One region of the Psychromicrobium ferritrahens genome, then DNA from elsewhere that is predicted to be linked to it. Evidence: riboswitches for the same ligand, from Rfam matches in the RefSeq annotation. Region 1 holds a riboswitch; the other holds the start of a gene.
What was found. A riboswitch is a leader RNA that binds a small molecule or an ion and turns the genes downstream of it on or off. The one in region 1 is predicted to bind thiamine pyrophosphate.
Positions count from the first base shown of each region.

Region 2: linked by a shared signal. The riboswitch ahead of thiM (hydroxyethylthiazole kinase) and the one ahead of ABDK06_RS06700 (ECF transporter S component) in region 1 are both predicted to bind thiamine pyrophosphate.

Region 1 is NZ_JBDLLW010000001.1:1,437,988-1,445,846, forward strand. It holds gene ABDK06_RS06680 (O-succinylhomoserine sulfhydrylase) at 1-1,061, shown strand, start outside; gene ABDK06_RS06685 (UDP-N-acetylglucosamine 1-carboxyvinyltransferase) at 1,121-2,596, opposite strand; gene ABDK06_RS06690 (energy-coupling factor transporter transmembrane component T family protein) at 2,757-3,539, opposite strand; gene ABDK06_RS06695 (ABC transporter ATP-binding protein) at 3,536-5,011, opposite strand; gene ABDK06_RS06700 (ECF transporter S component) at 5,017-5,631, opposite strand; TPP riboswitch at 5,670-5,781, opposite strand; gene ABDK06_RS06705 (DUF4235 domain-containing protein) at 5,883-6,143, opposite strand; gene ABDK06_RS06710 (hypothetical protein) at 6,153-6,641, opposite strand; gene ABDK06_RS06715 (DUF7507 domain-containing protein) at 6,648-7,859, opposite strand, start outside.
Region 2 is NZ_JBDLLW010000001.1:1,628,112-1,635,970, forward strand. It holds gene ABDK06_RS07485 (universal stress protein) at 1-658, opposite strand, end outside; gene ABDK06_RS07490 (flavin monoamine oxidase family protein) at 658-2,061, opposite strand; gene ABDK06_RS07495 (TetR/AcrR family transcriptional regulator) at 2,229-2,909, shown strand; gene ABDK06_RS07500 (VOC family protein) at 3,034-3,450, shown strand; gene ABDK06_RS07505 (SDR family NAD(P)-dependent oxidoreductase) at 3,476-4,438, opposite strand; gene ABDK06_RS07510 (SDR family NAD(P)-dependent oxidoreductase) at 4,486-5,169, opposite strand; gene ABDK06_RS07515 (helix-turn-helix transcriptional regulator) at 5,271-6,116, shown strand; TPP riboswitch at 6,165-6,256, shown strand; gene thiM (hydroxyethylthiazole kinase) at 6,251-7,072, shown strand; gene thiE (thiamine phosphate synthase) at 7,069-7,740, shown strand; gene ABDK06_RS07530 (bifunctional hydroxymethylpyrimidine kinase/phosphomethylpyrimidine kinase) at 7,737-7,859, shown strand, end outside.

The DNA.
Region 1 (7,859 bases):
AAGCCGCGGAAAGGGCTTTCACGGGAGAGGACGAGAGATTCGTCTACTCCCGCTACGGCAATCCGACGGTGGCCACCTTTCAGGAACGGCTACGGCTCTTGGAAGGAACCGAGGCCTGCTTCGCTACCGCCTCTGGAATGGCCGCGGTCTTTGTGGCACTCGGTGCGCTGCTGGCTCAGGGGGACCGAGTGGTGGCTTCCCGTTCGCTCTTCGGATCGTGCTTTGTGATCTTGAACGAGATTCTGCCGCGCTGGGGAGTCGAGACGGTTTTTGTGGATGGCCCCGATCTGGAGCAGTGGCGGGAAGCTCTTTCGGTGCCGGCCACCGCTGTCTTTTTCGAATCACCGTCGAACCCCATGCAGGAGATCGTTGACATCCGCGCGGTCTGCGAACTAGCGCATGCCGCCGGAGCCCAGGTGGTGGTCGATAATGTCTTCGCCACGCCTTTGCTTCAGCGCTGCACGGAGCTCGGCGCCGACGTCGTCGTCTATTCGGGTACCAAGCACATCGACGGCCAGGGGCGGGTGCTCGGCGGCGCGATCCTGGGCAGCCGGGAATTCATCGACGGCCCGGTCAAGCAATTGATGCGGCACACTGGCCCTGCACTGTCCTCGTTCAACGCCTGGGTACTCACCAAGGGGCTGGAGACCTTGTCACTGCGGGTCAAGCACTCCTCGGCCTCGGCACTGGCCCTAGCTGAGTTTTTGGAGCAGCAGCAAGCCGTGGAATGGGTCAAGTACCCATTGCTGGCCTCGCACCCGCAGCACGAACTGGCTGCCTCGCAGATGAGCGCGGGCGGCACCGTACTCACCTTCGCGCTGAAAGGCGGGAAGCCCGAAGCTTTTGCCCTGCTGAATGCCCTGCGGGTGATCGATATCTCCAATAACCTCGGTGATTCGAAATCCCTCATCACACACCCCGCGACCACAACGCACCGCGCGATGGGCCCGGAAGGCCGGGCAGCCATCGGACTGAGCGACGGCGTGGTGCGGCTCTCGGTGGGGCTGGAGGATCTAGACGATCTGCAGCGGGATCTGGAACTGGCCCTCGGGCAGCTCTAGAGGCAATCGCCTCAGCACCACTTTTAGCTCATAAAGTGATGCTGAAGCGAACCGGTGGATCAGTCCTGGAAGTACTCGATCTCAGCGCCCAGGGTGTTGAGCCGCTCAGCGAGATCCTCGTAACCGCGTTCGATCACGTAGATATTGCGCAGCTCCGAAGTCCCCCGAGCGGCCAGCATGGCCAGCAGAATGCAGGCGGCCGGGCGCAGCGCGGGCGGGCAGCCCACTTCGGCTGCGCGCCAGCGGGTGGGGCCTTCGACGTCGATCCGGTGCGGGTCGAGCAGCCTCACCCTGGCGCCCAAGCGGTTCAGTTCGGTCAAGTAGATCGCGCGGTTCTCGTAGACCCAATCGTGGATCAGCGTGCTGCCCTCGGCGCAGGAGGCGATCACCGCGAAGAAGGGCAGATTGTCGATGTTCAGCCCGGGGAAGGGCATCGGGTGGATCTTGTCCGGCGCGGCCTTGAGCTGGGAGGGCAAGGTGGTGATGTCCACCAGGCGGGTGTGGCCGTTGCGCGCCACATACTCCTCGGAAGCTCGGTACTGGAAGCCCATCTGCTCCAGCACGGAGAGCTCGATCTCCATAAACTCGATCGGCACCCGGCGGATCGTCACCTCGGAACCGGTGACGATACCCGCGGTGATCAGGCTCATCGCCTCGATCGGGTCCTCCGAGGGAGCGTATTCGATATCTGTGTCGATCCTGGCCTTGCCCCGGATGGTCAGCGTGGTGGAGCCAATGCCCTCCACCTCGACACCGAGCCCCTGTAGATAGAAGCAAAGATCCTGCACCATGTAGTTCGGGCTGGCATTGCGGATCACCGTGGCACCTTCGCGGTGCGCCGCAGCCATAATCGCGTTCTCGGTCACGGTGTCCCCGCGCTCGGTCAGCACAAAGGTCCGGTCTTCCAGGTCAGCGGCGGGGGCCTGGACGGCGTAAAAACCGTTATGTGCCTCAACGGAAAGGCCGAACTGCCGGAGCGCCTGCATATGCGGCTCGACCGTCCGGGTGCCCAGGTCGCAGCCACCGGCGTACGGCAAACGGTAGAGCTCGCGCTCGTCGAGCAGCGGCCCGAGCAGCATGATCACGCTGCGCGTGCGGCGAGCGGCCTCGACGTCCATCGATTCGAGATCCAGCACCGCTGGGCGGCGGATTTGCAAGTCGTTGGCGTTCAGCCAAGTGCACTCGACGCCGATCGAGGTCAGCACCTCGACGATCCGGTTCACCTCTTCGATCCTGGCCAGACGACGCAACGTGGTAGTGCCGTGGTTCAGCAAGGAGGCACAGAGCAGTGCCACGCCCGCATTCTTCGAGGAGTTGACGTCGACGACGCCGGAAAGCTGATGCCCGCCGGTAACCCGCAGATGAGTCATCTTCGTGGAGGCCGTGCCACCAACGTTGACGATACTGCGGCCGAAGATGGTCTCCATCCGTTGGATCATCCGCAAGCTGAGGTTCTGCTTGCCCTGTTCCATCCGGGCCACGGCGCTCTGGCTGGTGCCCAGCTCCGCGGCCAGCTGGCCCTGCGTCCAGCCCATCTCAATCCGGGCATCACGGAGCAGCTGTGCAACGGATTCTGCGGTTTCCTGAATGTCAGTAGTCACACAAAGAAAATATCACAAAACGCATATCAATGACTAATACTTGAAGAAAATCCTGGTCAGCAGTGCTTTGTAGTCGATTTATGCGATAAATTTCTCAACGCGCCCACACCACGTTCCAGGCTCCCCAGGCCACGGAGACAGCGATGGCCAGCGCCGAGACCGCAACCCCGTAGCACAGGATCAGCAGATCTCTTGGAGAGAAGCTGCTTTCCCTGGCCCAGGTTCGTGCTTTACCACCGAATCCCCTGGCCTCCATAGTGACCGCCAGCCGGGTGGCCCGGCGCACCGATTGAATGAGCAGTGCCATCGCCTGCCCCAGATTGGCCTTCACCCGGCTGAACAATGAGCCGCTCGCCCCCACCCCGCGGGCTCGGCGCGCCATGCTCAGGGTCTGCCACTCCTCCGCCATCACTCCGACCAGGCGCATCGCCGCCAAGGTACCCATCACGAAACGCGGCGATAACCGCCATTTCTGGGCGAGCGCCGTCGCCAGATCGCTGGGATCGGTGGTGAGCACCAGGATCGCCGCAGGCAGGGCGATCGCCAGCCCGCGCACCCCGATGGCAACTCCCGTGGCCAAGGACCCTTCACTGATGCTCAAGTAACCCCAGTCCATCAGCACGCGTCCGGAATCCGCTGCGGCCAGCGCCGTCCCCCAAGCGGCCAATAGCAGCGCAATGATGACCGGCCAGATCCGCCGGAAGAGCGTCGCCCAGGAGACTCCGCTGAGCGGGAAGACCGCAAGCAAGCACAACAGTACGATGCCGCCGGAAACCCAATCCACTGAGAGCGCCAGCGAGAGGGTCAGCAGGAACACCGCACTCAATTTGCTGAGTGGGTTAGCTTCGGCCAGCCAGCCCCCATGCGTTATCTTCATAATATTTCTCGCTCGGCGGAGTTCGCTTCTGCGAGCCGAAAACGCCTGCTGCCGAGGGCTTGCAGGAACTGTTCGTCATGCGTCACTGAGATGACGGCGCTCCCCGTTTGCAATGCCGATCGGAGCAGTTCAACGAGCGCCCGCCAGGTGAGCGCATCCTGCCCGAAAGTCGGCTCATCGAGAATGAGCAGCTGCGGCCTGGCCGCCATCACGGTAGCCACCGAAAGCCTGCGCTTCTGCCCACCGGAGAGTGTGAAAGGGTTCGCCTCGGCCAGTTCTGTCAGCCCCAGCCCATCCAATAATTCATCGACTCTCGCATCGGTTTCCGCCTGGCTGCTCCGACGGCCCTGGTGCCGCAGCCCGAAAGCCAACTCATCCCGCACATTCCCGGTGACGAACTGGTGCTCCGGCTCTTGGAAGACGTTGCCGATCCGGCTGACCAGTTCCTTGGCCTTCCACTGCCGGGGGCGGGAGTCCAGCCCAGCCGACAGCCCGGGTTCCGCGTGCAGCAGCCCCGAGACAGGTTTCAGCAAACCGCCCAGGGTCAGCGCGAGGGTGGACTTGCCACTGCCGTTCTTCCCGGTGATGGCGAGAGCTTCACCCGAGTTGACCAGCAGCTCCAGGCCTTCAGATACGGCAATTCCCCGGCGTCCGACTCCCAGCGACCGCGCGCTGAGTAAAGCCTCACCGGGCGCCGCCGCAAAGGGCTCGACACGCGGCGGGTGATCCGGCACCCAGATGCCCTGTGCCGCCAAGGCTTCGCCCTGGCGGCTGAGCACCTCCGCTGGGACGCCGTCCGCCACCAGCTGGCCAGCCGAGTTCAGCACCAGAATGCGATCAACGTGATGCTGCCAGATTTCCACCCGGTGCTCCACCACGATCAGGGTCGCCGAGCGGTCCGCCAGCGCCGAGACCACGGCGTCCCGCACCTCGAGCACGCCTTCCGGGTCCAGATTGGCGGTCGGCTCGTCGAGCAGGATCACTCCGGGATGCATGGCCAGGATCCCAGCCAGGGCCAGTCGCTGTTTCTGCCCGCCCGAGAGCGCACTACTGGGATGGTTCATCGGCAGCTCAAGGCCCACCGCGCGCAGTGACTTCTCGACCCGCGGCCAGATCTGGTCCGGTGCCACCGAGAGATTCTCCGCGCCGAAGGCCACATCGTCACCGACCCGGGGCAGGATCACCTGGGTCTCCGGGTCCTGCTGCATCAGACCGGCCCTGCCACGACTCGCTCTGGGGTGGGCGCCGTCCAAGGTCAGCCTGCCGACCTCCTCAGCTTCGCCGTCGCCGAGCACCCCGGCCAGGGCATGGAGCAATGTCGATTTACCCGAGCCCGAAGGACCGAGCAGCAGGACCCGTTCCCCAGGTTCGATCGAGAAGTCCAGCTCTCGGAGCACCGGCTGAACTCGGTCGGCCCGGTTGAAGGACCAGCCCTCAGCGCTCAGCCGGGCGGCTCTGCGAACCTCGGTCATCGCCTTCAGAAGCTCGGCTCCCGGTGAGCATTTCTGGCACCCAAGCTGGAGAGCGCACCGGTGCGAGCCAGGCCCCGGGTCGCCAACCAGGAGAGCGCTCCGGCGATCAGCGCACCGGAGATCATGCAGAACACCAGGTAGACGGCCTTGAAATCCGCGGTGTATTCGATGTTCCAGCCCCAGGGCAGGAAGCAGTCGTTGATCCCGCAGAGCAGGCCAGCGGCAGCACCTGCGAGCACCGAGACGGGCAGTTTCCAGGAGCGGTAGCGGAAGGCCGCGAAGACCAGTTCGGCCCCGAGGCCCTGCAAGATTCCGGAGAGCAGCACGGTGCCGCCGTAGGGCGACCCCGCGAGCAGTTCACCCATCGCGGCAACGGTTTCACAGAACAGTGCGGCTCCAGGTTTGCGGATCACCAAGCCGCCGAGCACCGCCGGAATGAACCAGCCGCCGGACCAGAGGGCGCTGAGCGGCGGGTAGCCCGCGGAGAGCACACTGATCCCGGAGGCCAACGCCGACCAGGCCCAGAAAATGACGCCACCCGCGACGGCGATCACTGCGGCGACCACGATATCCACTACCCGCCAGCGGTAGCCTGTGCTGCTTGAAAGAGTGCTGGTCATGATTCCTCCTTTTCAGGAGGGGCGACGTATTCCCACACGCCGAAGAGCGCTCGACTCCCTTCGCCGGTACTAACCGGATCAGGTTCGAGGGTCTGCGGTGATCCGCACTCTCAGCGCCCACCGGATGGCGGCGCTCCCCTGTCGTTACTTTGCTGTGTAAGTTTACACCCGCTTAACCCACATCGAGTGTGCAGATCTACATCTTAAAGAGGCTTCAAAACGTGTAGATCTGCACACTCGACGGCTAAGTCTCAGGTCAGATCGCGGGACTTATTGAACTTGGCTATCGCGCGTTGCGCGCCACGACCGGTCAGGGTCTGAATGATCGCCGCCACTGTCGCCGAGACGATGGCGAAGGTCAGTGCGGACCGCAGGCTGTGTTCCAGGTTCTCCCCGTCCTTGGGCGGGGCGTTCCCGGTGGTCTTGGTCCACACCGTGTCCACCAGTTTGTTCGCGGCGAAGCCAGCGCCGAAGCTGATCCCCGCGGCCAGAAGTTTGAACAACAGATTCATGGCTTCAGCCTACTTCAGAGTTCCGGCCTGCGCGGTCAGAATGCAGTTGACCGGCTGTTGATAACTCAGCTGGGCACTGACTTGCCAGGCTTTGCTCTCGCCCGGCTGCACCGCTCTGAGCACTGCGACGCCGCGCGCCATCACGTCTGAGCTCGCGGTAGCCCAATCCACTGTGACCACTAGGTCAGCGGTTTGCGACGTCGAATTCGTCACCTTGCCATTGGCAGTGACCGGGCCGGCTTTGCTAGAGCACTGCGCCATCGTGGTGCTGGAGTGAATGCCTTTGACGCCCTCCAACTGAGGTATTTCCGGCAACTGCGGTGAGATCAGCCCCTGGGTCGCCTGGCTCACCGAAGCCGACGGCGTCGTACTGGTCGGGTTCTTGGACTCGCCCGGAGTGCAAGCAGCCAGCGCCAGCGGCATGAGCAATAGCGCAGCACCGAGGAGCCGCAGACGTTTAGCCTTCAAAACAAGATCATTTCCAGCTGGGTGTTTCATATTCTCCTAGGATTTGTTCCGACGGCGATATGCGCCGAGAACCACCAATAAAATGCCGATCAAGAGCACTGCGCCGCCCAGCCCGAAGAGCCAGATATTGTCGACCCCCGTATTCGGCAGTGGCTTGACCTTGGCATCCAGCGAGGTCTTAGTGCTCGACGGCGGTGAGACGACCGGCGGGTTGCCGTTACTGCTGCCTCCGGTAGCGGTCGCGGTATTGGAGACAGCCCCCGCCAGCACATCCGCTGCGGTGATCCGGTAAGGCTCAGAGCTACAGGTCACTGAACTTCCCGGAGCGAGTACCGGGACCGAGCAGTTGACCCTGACTCCGGCTCTGCTGAGCATCTGGTCGATCACCGAGACCTTGAGCAAGGTGGTGTTACCGGTGTTGCTCAAGGTGAAGCTGTAGCTGATCGTGTCCCCGGCGTCCTTGCGGCCGTTGCGGTTAGCGTCCTGCACCGCACCGGCCTTCTTGACCAGTTGCAGCCCGGGAGCGGGGTTCAGGTTCTCGGTCACCGAATCCGGGTCGCTGACGATCGGCTTGCCGTCCGGCGTCTTACCACTCGCGGTCGCGGTGTTCTTGACGCTGCCAGAGTCCACGTCAGCTTGGGTCACCGGGTAACTCGCACTGCAGATCGTGCTGGCCCCGGCGGCCAAGCTGGTCTCCGGGCAGCTGACCTTGACCAGCGGATCGTTCACCACGACGCCGGTCACGGTTCTGGTGCCGGTGTTGCTGACCGTGAAGAGGTACTCGATGGTGTCCCCGGCGTCGAGCTTGCCGTTCCGATTCAGATCCTTGGTGCCACCGATCTTCTTCTGCAGGCTCAGCCCGTCCCTCACGGTCAGCAGCTGGGTCGCCGCGGATTCCACCGAGTCGATCGTGGTGTCACCGAACTGCGCCGAGGCCTGTGCCGTGTTGACCACCTTGCCAGCATCGGCATCCGCCTGGCTGATGGGATAGCTCGCCGTGCAGTCCACGCTGGCACCCGGCGCCAGGTCAGTGCTCGGGCAGGAGATCCGCACACCCGCTGCGGCCAGCTTGGCATCGGCAACGCCGACTCCGGTCAGCGAAACGTTGCCGCTGTTCTTCACCGTGAATCGATAGTCAATGCTGTCTCCGGAGGCCAGTCGGCCGTCGTGGTTGAGGTCGTGGGTGCCCGTGATGCTCTTGACGAAACTCAAGGCGGGCTTTCGATCGAGGACCACCGTGTCAGTGGC
Region 2 (7,859 bases), 190 kb from region 1:
CCTGCGCCACCACGATCTCGGGGTTGACGGCGGAGGCAGGACGCTTGGCGAGCGCGAGTCGCAGCTTCAACTGCAAACTCTCCCGGGCTGCGAGTTCCAAGCCGTCCAGAGGCAGTAAAGAAATCAAGCGTAGCGGCAGGCCACGGCGTTCAGCCGAGTCGAGAGCCAGTTCAAGCACCTCATCGGCGCCGGCCCGATCGCCGATTCCACAGCTCAGCCGGGTGATCGGCTGCTGATTCTGGTACCCCCGCGGCACCAGGGCCACCGGCACCCTTGCTGCATGCAGCAAGGAGCTCGCGGTGCTCCCCACCGTGAACCGGCGGAACAGTCCCTGATTGGCTGCCCCGATCACCAACAGCCCGGCGTCGAACTCTGCGGCAGCGGCAATCAGCGCTTCCGCCTCGGATTCGCCGTGGCGCAGATGGGTTCTTGCAGCAATGTCCTGGGGCACCAGCTCGTCGGCCTCACGAAGCCACTGCTCCGCCTGCTCTTGCAGAATCGAGTCGGGAGCGGGCGGGTACACCGCTCCATAGGGCGAAGCGGCGGGGAGCACCAGCACGATCTCGAGTTCGGCGTCCTGCCTGCGGGCTAGCGCAATCGCCAGATTGAGCGCTTCCCGGCCCCGGGCATTGGCGCTGTAGCAGACCACATAGCGCATCAGGTACCCGCCGGTGCAACCGGATTCGCGACGGGCAGGTGCGCCGGAGCACCCAGTTCATCGACCAGCGCAGCGGCCGTGGCCTGCCCTATTCGGACGGCGCCGTCGACGTGCTGATAGCCTTCGGCGGCAAGGTCCGAACTGGACCAGTGGATGGGGCCGACGGGAGCACGCTGATCGGCGCCGTAGCGGTGCAAACCGCCTAAATCGAAGCTGGCGGCATAGGCGCCGCGAGTCCATTCCTCCGAACCCCAGTCCGATTCGTAATAGACCACCGGTTCCAGCGCCTGGGGGCCCAGGTAACGCGCCAGTGAAGCGAGGATCTCCCGCCGGCGTTCCTCAGCGCTCAAGGCGAAGACCCGATCGGCTTTCTCATCTGAGACGAAACCCACCAGGGTGCCGCGCGGATCCTGATGGTTCGTATTGTCGTAAACCTCCTGAACCAGCTCCGCCGCTCCGAAGCCGGTTCCGGAGAGTCCGTCCTGGCGCCAGAAAGGGGTCTGGTACACGGCGTGCACCTTGATCACCAGGCCGAGTGACTGGTGCTGGTGCATCTGATGCTGACGGCGTGGCAGCGGCGGGTCAAAGGAGACCCTGGAATAGAGGTTGGGCGGCACCGCCATCACCACCCGGCGTCCAGACACCGAAACCCCGTCGGCTTCGACCAGCACCGAATCCGACGTCCAGCGGATGGTGCGCACCGGAGCATTGAGGATGACGTCCTCGCCCAGTTCCGCGGCCATCCGTTCGGACACCTGCTGCATGCCGCCGATCACGCGCTTGTCCAGGATGAAAGTGTCATCGACCAAATTGCTGAACGAGCCGGCTGAGGCCGACATGAGCACCGCTTGCAGCACGGAAAAGGCATGGGCCGGCTTGGTGAGCATGCCCCCGGCGATGAACAGCCCGATGCAGTTGCAGGCTTCTTCGTCGTCAGACTGCTGCCGCAACCAGTGGTGGAAAGAGATGGTATCCAATTCACGCGCCCGGGGGTGTGCCCAGGGCTGCTCCGCACCGATCTCGGCGGCCAGCTCGTCGAGAATCCTGGTCAGCCGATCCATCTCCGCCGCGGTGCGCTCGGAGACCGGGAATACCTCTCCGGTATAGCGGGTGCGCTGGCCATCGGGAGCGAGATAGACCGATTCGCCATCCCGGTAACGGCTAAAGGTCTCTAAGCCGAGTTCTTCGAGTAGGCCGATCAGCACGGTCTGATCGGGTGAGACCCACTGACCGCCGATTTCGAGCACAGCGCCTTCCACGGTGTCCGTCCAGGTGCGGCCGCCCACCCGATCCCGGGCTTCCACAACGGCCACGCGGTACCCGGCGCGTTTCAATTTCCAGGCGACGCTCAGCCCGGATGGCCCGGCCCCGACCACGACCACGTCCCTCGTCAATGTGCTCATGGCTCCCCTTTGATTAGGTCGATATTCATTCACATCGGACTGATACATATAAATGAATACAATTCATTTATATGTATGCTAGCTCACAATTAAGAAAAAGGACATCACACTTCAGGCTCTGCCACCGGGTGAGATAATCAACTTCTGAGCAATTCGAAGGGACCACCATGGCGGATATGGCTGCCGCACAGCAATCTGGCGGCAAACGACGGGCCGGCCGGCCGGTCAAGGCCGTATTAGCCGTCGAGAGAATCATCCAGACAGCCCTCAACCTGGTCCGCCAAAGCGGTTATCAAGGACTCACCATGTCTGCCCTGGCGGGACGGCTCAATGTCGCACCCTCCGCGCTCTACAACCATGTGCGCTCAAAGAAGGAACTCCTGATCCTGGTGCAGGACCACTTGATGTCGCTGGTTGACGTCTCCTCCTTTGAGAGCAAACCCTGGGATGAAGCCATCCGTGACTGGGCCCGTTCCTACCGGGACGTCTTCGCGCACCACAGCCCGCTGATCCCGCTGATCGCGGTCCAGCCGATCACCAACTCACCCCAGACGCTGCGGATCTACGAAGCGGTGACCAAGGGCTTCAACCGTGTGGGCTGGCCTGAGGCCGAGATCGTCAATGCGGTAGTCGCCCTGGAATCCTTCATCTACGGCTCAGCCTTTGACGCCACCGCTCCGGAGAGCATCTTCGACATCGGAGCCTTGCAACCAGAGGCTCCCGCCCTGAGCAGCGCGGTGGCAGCGCGCGAAGCCGTTCATGGCCGCTACTCAGCCGAACCGGCCTTCGAGCTGGGTCTCGAATCGATCATTCAGGGCTTACAGTCCCGCTACCTTTCGAAACGCTGACCGAATCCGCGGGCTGAGCCGAAGAACTTGCCGCAAACAGTGTTCGCCCAGAGCTGGGAACCATCGACGCGAACCGAGCCCGGGGGTACGATCTGAGCAACTACTCGAGCTGCGGAGGAATATCATGACTACTCGCCTGAACCCTTATCTGAGCTTCAAGGACAACGCCAAAGAGGCTATGGAGTTTTACCAGAGCGTCTTCGGCGGCGAGCTGACCGCCAGCACCTTCGCGGAGTTCAACGCCCCGGTGGAAGCCAATGAGGCTAACCTGATCATGCACTCTCAGCTGGAAACCGCTGGCGGCCTGACCCTCATGGCCTCCGACACTCCTTCGCATATGGAGTTCAAGCCCGGTAACACCTATTCGGTGTCGCTCAGCGGTGAAGACGAAGCCGAGCTGCGAGGTTACTGGGAGAAGCTCTCCGACGGCGGCATCGTGGCGATGCCGCTGGAGAAAGCACCCTGGGGAGACAGCTTCGGAATGTGCAATGACAAATTCGGCATCGCCTGGCTGGTCAACATCAGCGGAGGCCAGCAGTAAGGTTTAGCGGCCGGCGGTCACCCGTTCAGAGGCCTGCGGCCTTCTGGAGCAGTTCGGTAGTTGCCTCCCAGAGCCGGTTCTCCCGGTCGCGGTCCCGGGCGAAGGGGGCGACCTCGATCACCCGATCGACCTCGATAAAAGCACCGTCGCGGAGCTCTTCCCAGCGGCTGTCGAGAGCCACCGAGGCGAGCGCCGGTGCCGACCGCTCCGGCGTCGTCGCCCCCGGCATCCGCGCCATCATCCGCGATATCGCCTGCACCGCCGCGCCCTGCTCTCGGGAGAGGCCGGTGCCGGGCATCCAGCCCGGCTCGAACACCACGACGGCGACCCCGTCGCCCAGCTTCCGCTGCGCTTCATGGGCGTAGTAGATGAGGGCGAGCTTGGCGTTTGCATAGGCGATGGCAGCGGCCTTGGTGCTCTTCGAGGTGCCGGCGGCGGCCGGCGTGGCCAGCTCGACGGGATCGCGCCAGACCGGCCGGGGCATCCCCATCATGCGCTGCATCAGGCCGGGGTTGTAGAGATTCGAGCTGAGCAGCACGATCCGGGTGGGGGTAGCCGAGGCGCCGATCAGTTTGCGGTGGTGGAGATCGCCGATCAGCTGGGCGTGCGCCAGGTAGTTCACCGCGAACGTCATCTCGAATCCGTCGTGCGAGGCTTCCCGGGTGTCCGCGGAGGACCAGCCGGCGTTTGCGATCACGGTGCTCAGCGGTCGGGCTGCCTCGCTGTCGATGAGTTCCTGCACGGCGGCAGCTGCGGCTCCGACGTCGGCAAGCCGGGAGAGATCGGTGGGAATCTCGTGCACGGTGGCACCGGCTTCACGTGCCTCGCGGGCGATCTCGGCTAGTTTTGGCCCAGCCCTTCCGACCAGCAGCAGGTCAGGACGGGTTGATTGAGGACGGCGCGCCAGTTCGAGGGTGGTGGCGCGGCCAAGTCCGCCGGTAGGGCCGGTGATCAGGACGGATCCGACGGTGCTGGAGGTGTGCGGCATGGCGTTTCAGACTTTCAGTCGATGGGTGGTGATGAGGCGGTGAGGATTTACCAGGGCAAAACGCCGTCGTCCTCTTGAACGGTCCCGGTGGGACCCGAGGCGCCGATGGTCGCCATCCGGACCACCACCTTGGCGCTTTCCGAGGCGGGACGCCCGCCGTCGTACCCTGCGATCAGGTCGGTCGCCGTCAGCCCCGGCTCGACCGCGTTGAACTTGATCCCGGGCTCCGCCTTGGCGTACTGAACTGTCAGCATCGTCACAGCGGCTTTGGAGGCTGCGTAGACCCCCGCCGGTTGCAGGGACTCGGTTCTCTCCGGATTGGTCACCGCCCAGAACGAGCCGAGACCGCTGGTGACGTTGACCACGACCGGCACCTCGGATTTACGCAATAAGGGCAACGCCGCCTGGGTGACGCGCACCACTCCAACCGGGTTCGTGTTGAACACCTGCAGCGCATCGGGGCCGAACGGTGCAGTGGGCACGATGCCGGCGTTGTTCACCAGCACATCGAGGTGGCCCTCCGCTTCATCGATCTGCTGTAAGGCTGCCGCCACAGAGGCGTCATCCGTGACGTCAAGTTGAACGAAGTGAGCACCTAAGTCCTTGGCTGCGGCCTGCCCGCGTTCAATACTGCGGGCACCGAGGTAGACCTTGTGCCCGAGTTCGAGTAGCTGTCGTGCTGTTTCATATCCGATGCCTTTATTGGCTCCGGTGATCAGTGTGATTGTCATGACTTCAGCTTTCTGGAAACATCGAGAGCCAACCAGTGGTCCCGTTTTCGTAGGACTGCCAGGTCCAGGACAAAGCCCCTCTCGCCGTGCACACTGGAAGCATGGAAACCTGGGAATTCGGACAGACACTGCGTCGCTGGCGTGATCGAGTCACACCGGAAGCTGTCGGTGTACCGGCTGGCGGCCGACGTCGCGCCTCCGGACTGCGCCGTGAAGAACTAGCCAGCCTGGTAGGCATCTCGGCGGATTACCTGACCCGCCTCGAGCAGGGCAGAGCCACCTCCCCCTCGGCCCAGGTCGTCGAATCCCTCGCCCGGGCACTGCGCTTACCCGATCAAGAGCGGGACTTGCTCTACCAGCTGGCGGGCCACGCCACCCCGGGGCCCGATATGGTCCCCTCACGGATTACCGCGAGCGTACAGCGGATATTGGATCGGCTATCCAACACCCCGGTCGCCGTCTTCGACGCCACCTGGACGCTGATCCTCGCCAATGCGCCGTACAACGCTCTGCTGGGCGAGACCTCAGCCTGGCACGGTCTGGAACGCAATGCCTTGTGGCGCAACTTCACCGGCTTGGGCTCCCGGGTGCTGCACACCCCCGAGGAGCGAGCGGAACTTCAGGCGGGGCAGGTGACCGACCTCAGGATGACGGCGAGCCGGTACCCGGCCGACCGGAGCCTGAAATCGCTGATCGCCGAACTGCGCTCCCGGAGCCCTCGATTTCAGCAGCTGTGGGAATCGGGGGAAGTTCCGAACCGGGAGAACACCTCGAAGCACAAGATCATCGAGCACCCCGCGGTCGGGCGGATCACGCTCGACTGCGATGTGCTCTTCGTCGCCACCGATGACCTGAGGATGATGATCTATACCGCAGAACCAGGCACCGCAGATGCCGACCGGCTCGCTCTCGCCTTAGTCATCGGCACTCAATCCCTCGTCGAATAGAGAACCAGCGGCCGCGAGATGTTCAGCGGTGCGATATCGTGGTGCTAACCACGTGACACGGGGTGCCCGCAAGGGCTGAGATCACACCCGTCGAACCTGATCTAGTTAGTACTAGCGAAGGGATGTCGCGCATCATGCGCACGCCAGAAGAATTCATTTCACTCAGTCAATCCGCCCTGCTCGCAGTGCGCTCCGAAGCGCCGCTGGTGCAGTGCATCACTAATAGCGTGGTGGTGAATTTCACCGCGAACGTACTGCTCGCCCTGGGAGCTTCCCCCGCGATGGTGGACATTCCAGAGGAAGCAGAGCCCTTTGCCCGGGTGGCCTCTGGCTTGCTGCTGAACCTGGGCACTCCCACCGCCGAACACCGTCAAGCCATGCTGCGCGCGGTGGCCGGGGCGAGTTCCGCCGGCACCCCGTGGGTGATCGACCCGGTCGCTATTGGCTCACTGCCGGTGCGGACCGAACTCGCGATGCGGCTCAGGGAGCTGAAACCCGATGTCATCCGCGGCAATGCCTCGGAGATCATCGCCCTGGCTGGAAACGGCCCAGGCGGGCGAGGAGTGGACGCCGCCCACGGCGTGGAAGCGGCCCTGCCCGCAGCCACCGAACTGGCTGCGGGCGACAGCGTGGTGGCGATCTCCGGCCCGATCGATCTGATCGTCGGCGGACAGTACCGAGTCCGCATCGCCAATGGCACCGATCTGCTCACTAAGGTGACAGGCGGAGGCTGCGCACTGGGAGCGGTGATCGCGGCCTTCGCCGCGACGAGCGAAGATCAACTGAGCACTACGGTAGCCGCCGTCACGGTCTACACCGTGGCCGCCGAGATCGCGGCGGAACGCGCTGCCGGACCGGGTAGCTTCGCCCTGGCCTTCCTTGACGAACTCTCCGCGCTGCGGCCCGAGGACCTCAGCGAACGGGCCCGGATCCAGGTCGAACGAGTGACTCGATGAGCCAGCGAGCCGGGACGGATCTCGATCTCTCCCTCTACCTGGTCACCGATGCGGCTCAGATCGCCGCGCAGGGCAAGTCCTTGACCGACGTCGTCCGCCTGGCGGTCTCCGGCGGCGTCACCGCGGTGCAGCTCCGGGAGAAGACGGCGTCGACGGCTGATTTTTTGCGCACCGTGACCGAAGTCTTCACGGTGCTTCCGGAGCGGGTGAGCCTTTTCGTCAATGATCGGGTCGACGTCTTTCTGGCGGCTCGTGCGCTGGGCTGCCGGGTGACCGGGGTGCATCTGGGCCAGTCCGATCTGCCGATTGCACTGGCCCGCGAACTGATCGGCGAGCAGCCGGTGATCGGGCTGAGTGCAGCCACTCCGGAGGAACTTCGGACCGCCGAGCAGCAAGCGACGCTGATCGACTATCTGGGAATCGGCACCCTGCACCCCAGCAGCACGAAGCCCGATGCACCCGCCGCCCTGGGAATAGAGGGCTTCCGCGAGCTCGTCAAGCAGTGCTCACTGCCCGTGGTGGCGATCGGCGGCATCGGCATCGCCGACCTGCCCGGGCTACGTCGCTCGGGAGCTGCGGGGGCAGCGGTCGTCTCCGCGATCTGCACCGCAAGTGACCCGCTCGCGGCAGCGCAAGAACTCTCCCGGGCCTGGCGGACCGCGCAATGAGCGGCTCGAGCCAACGGTTGCGGCAACTGAGCACCCCACCATCTGGCATCCCTCGGGTACTCAGCATCGCCGGCACCGACCCGAGCGGCGGGGCGGGCATCCAGGCCGATCTGAAGAGC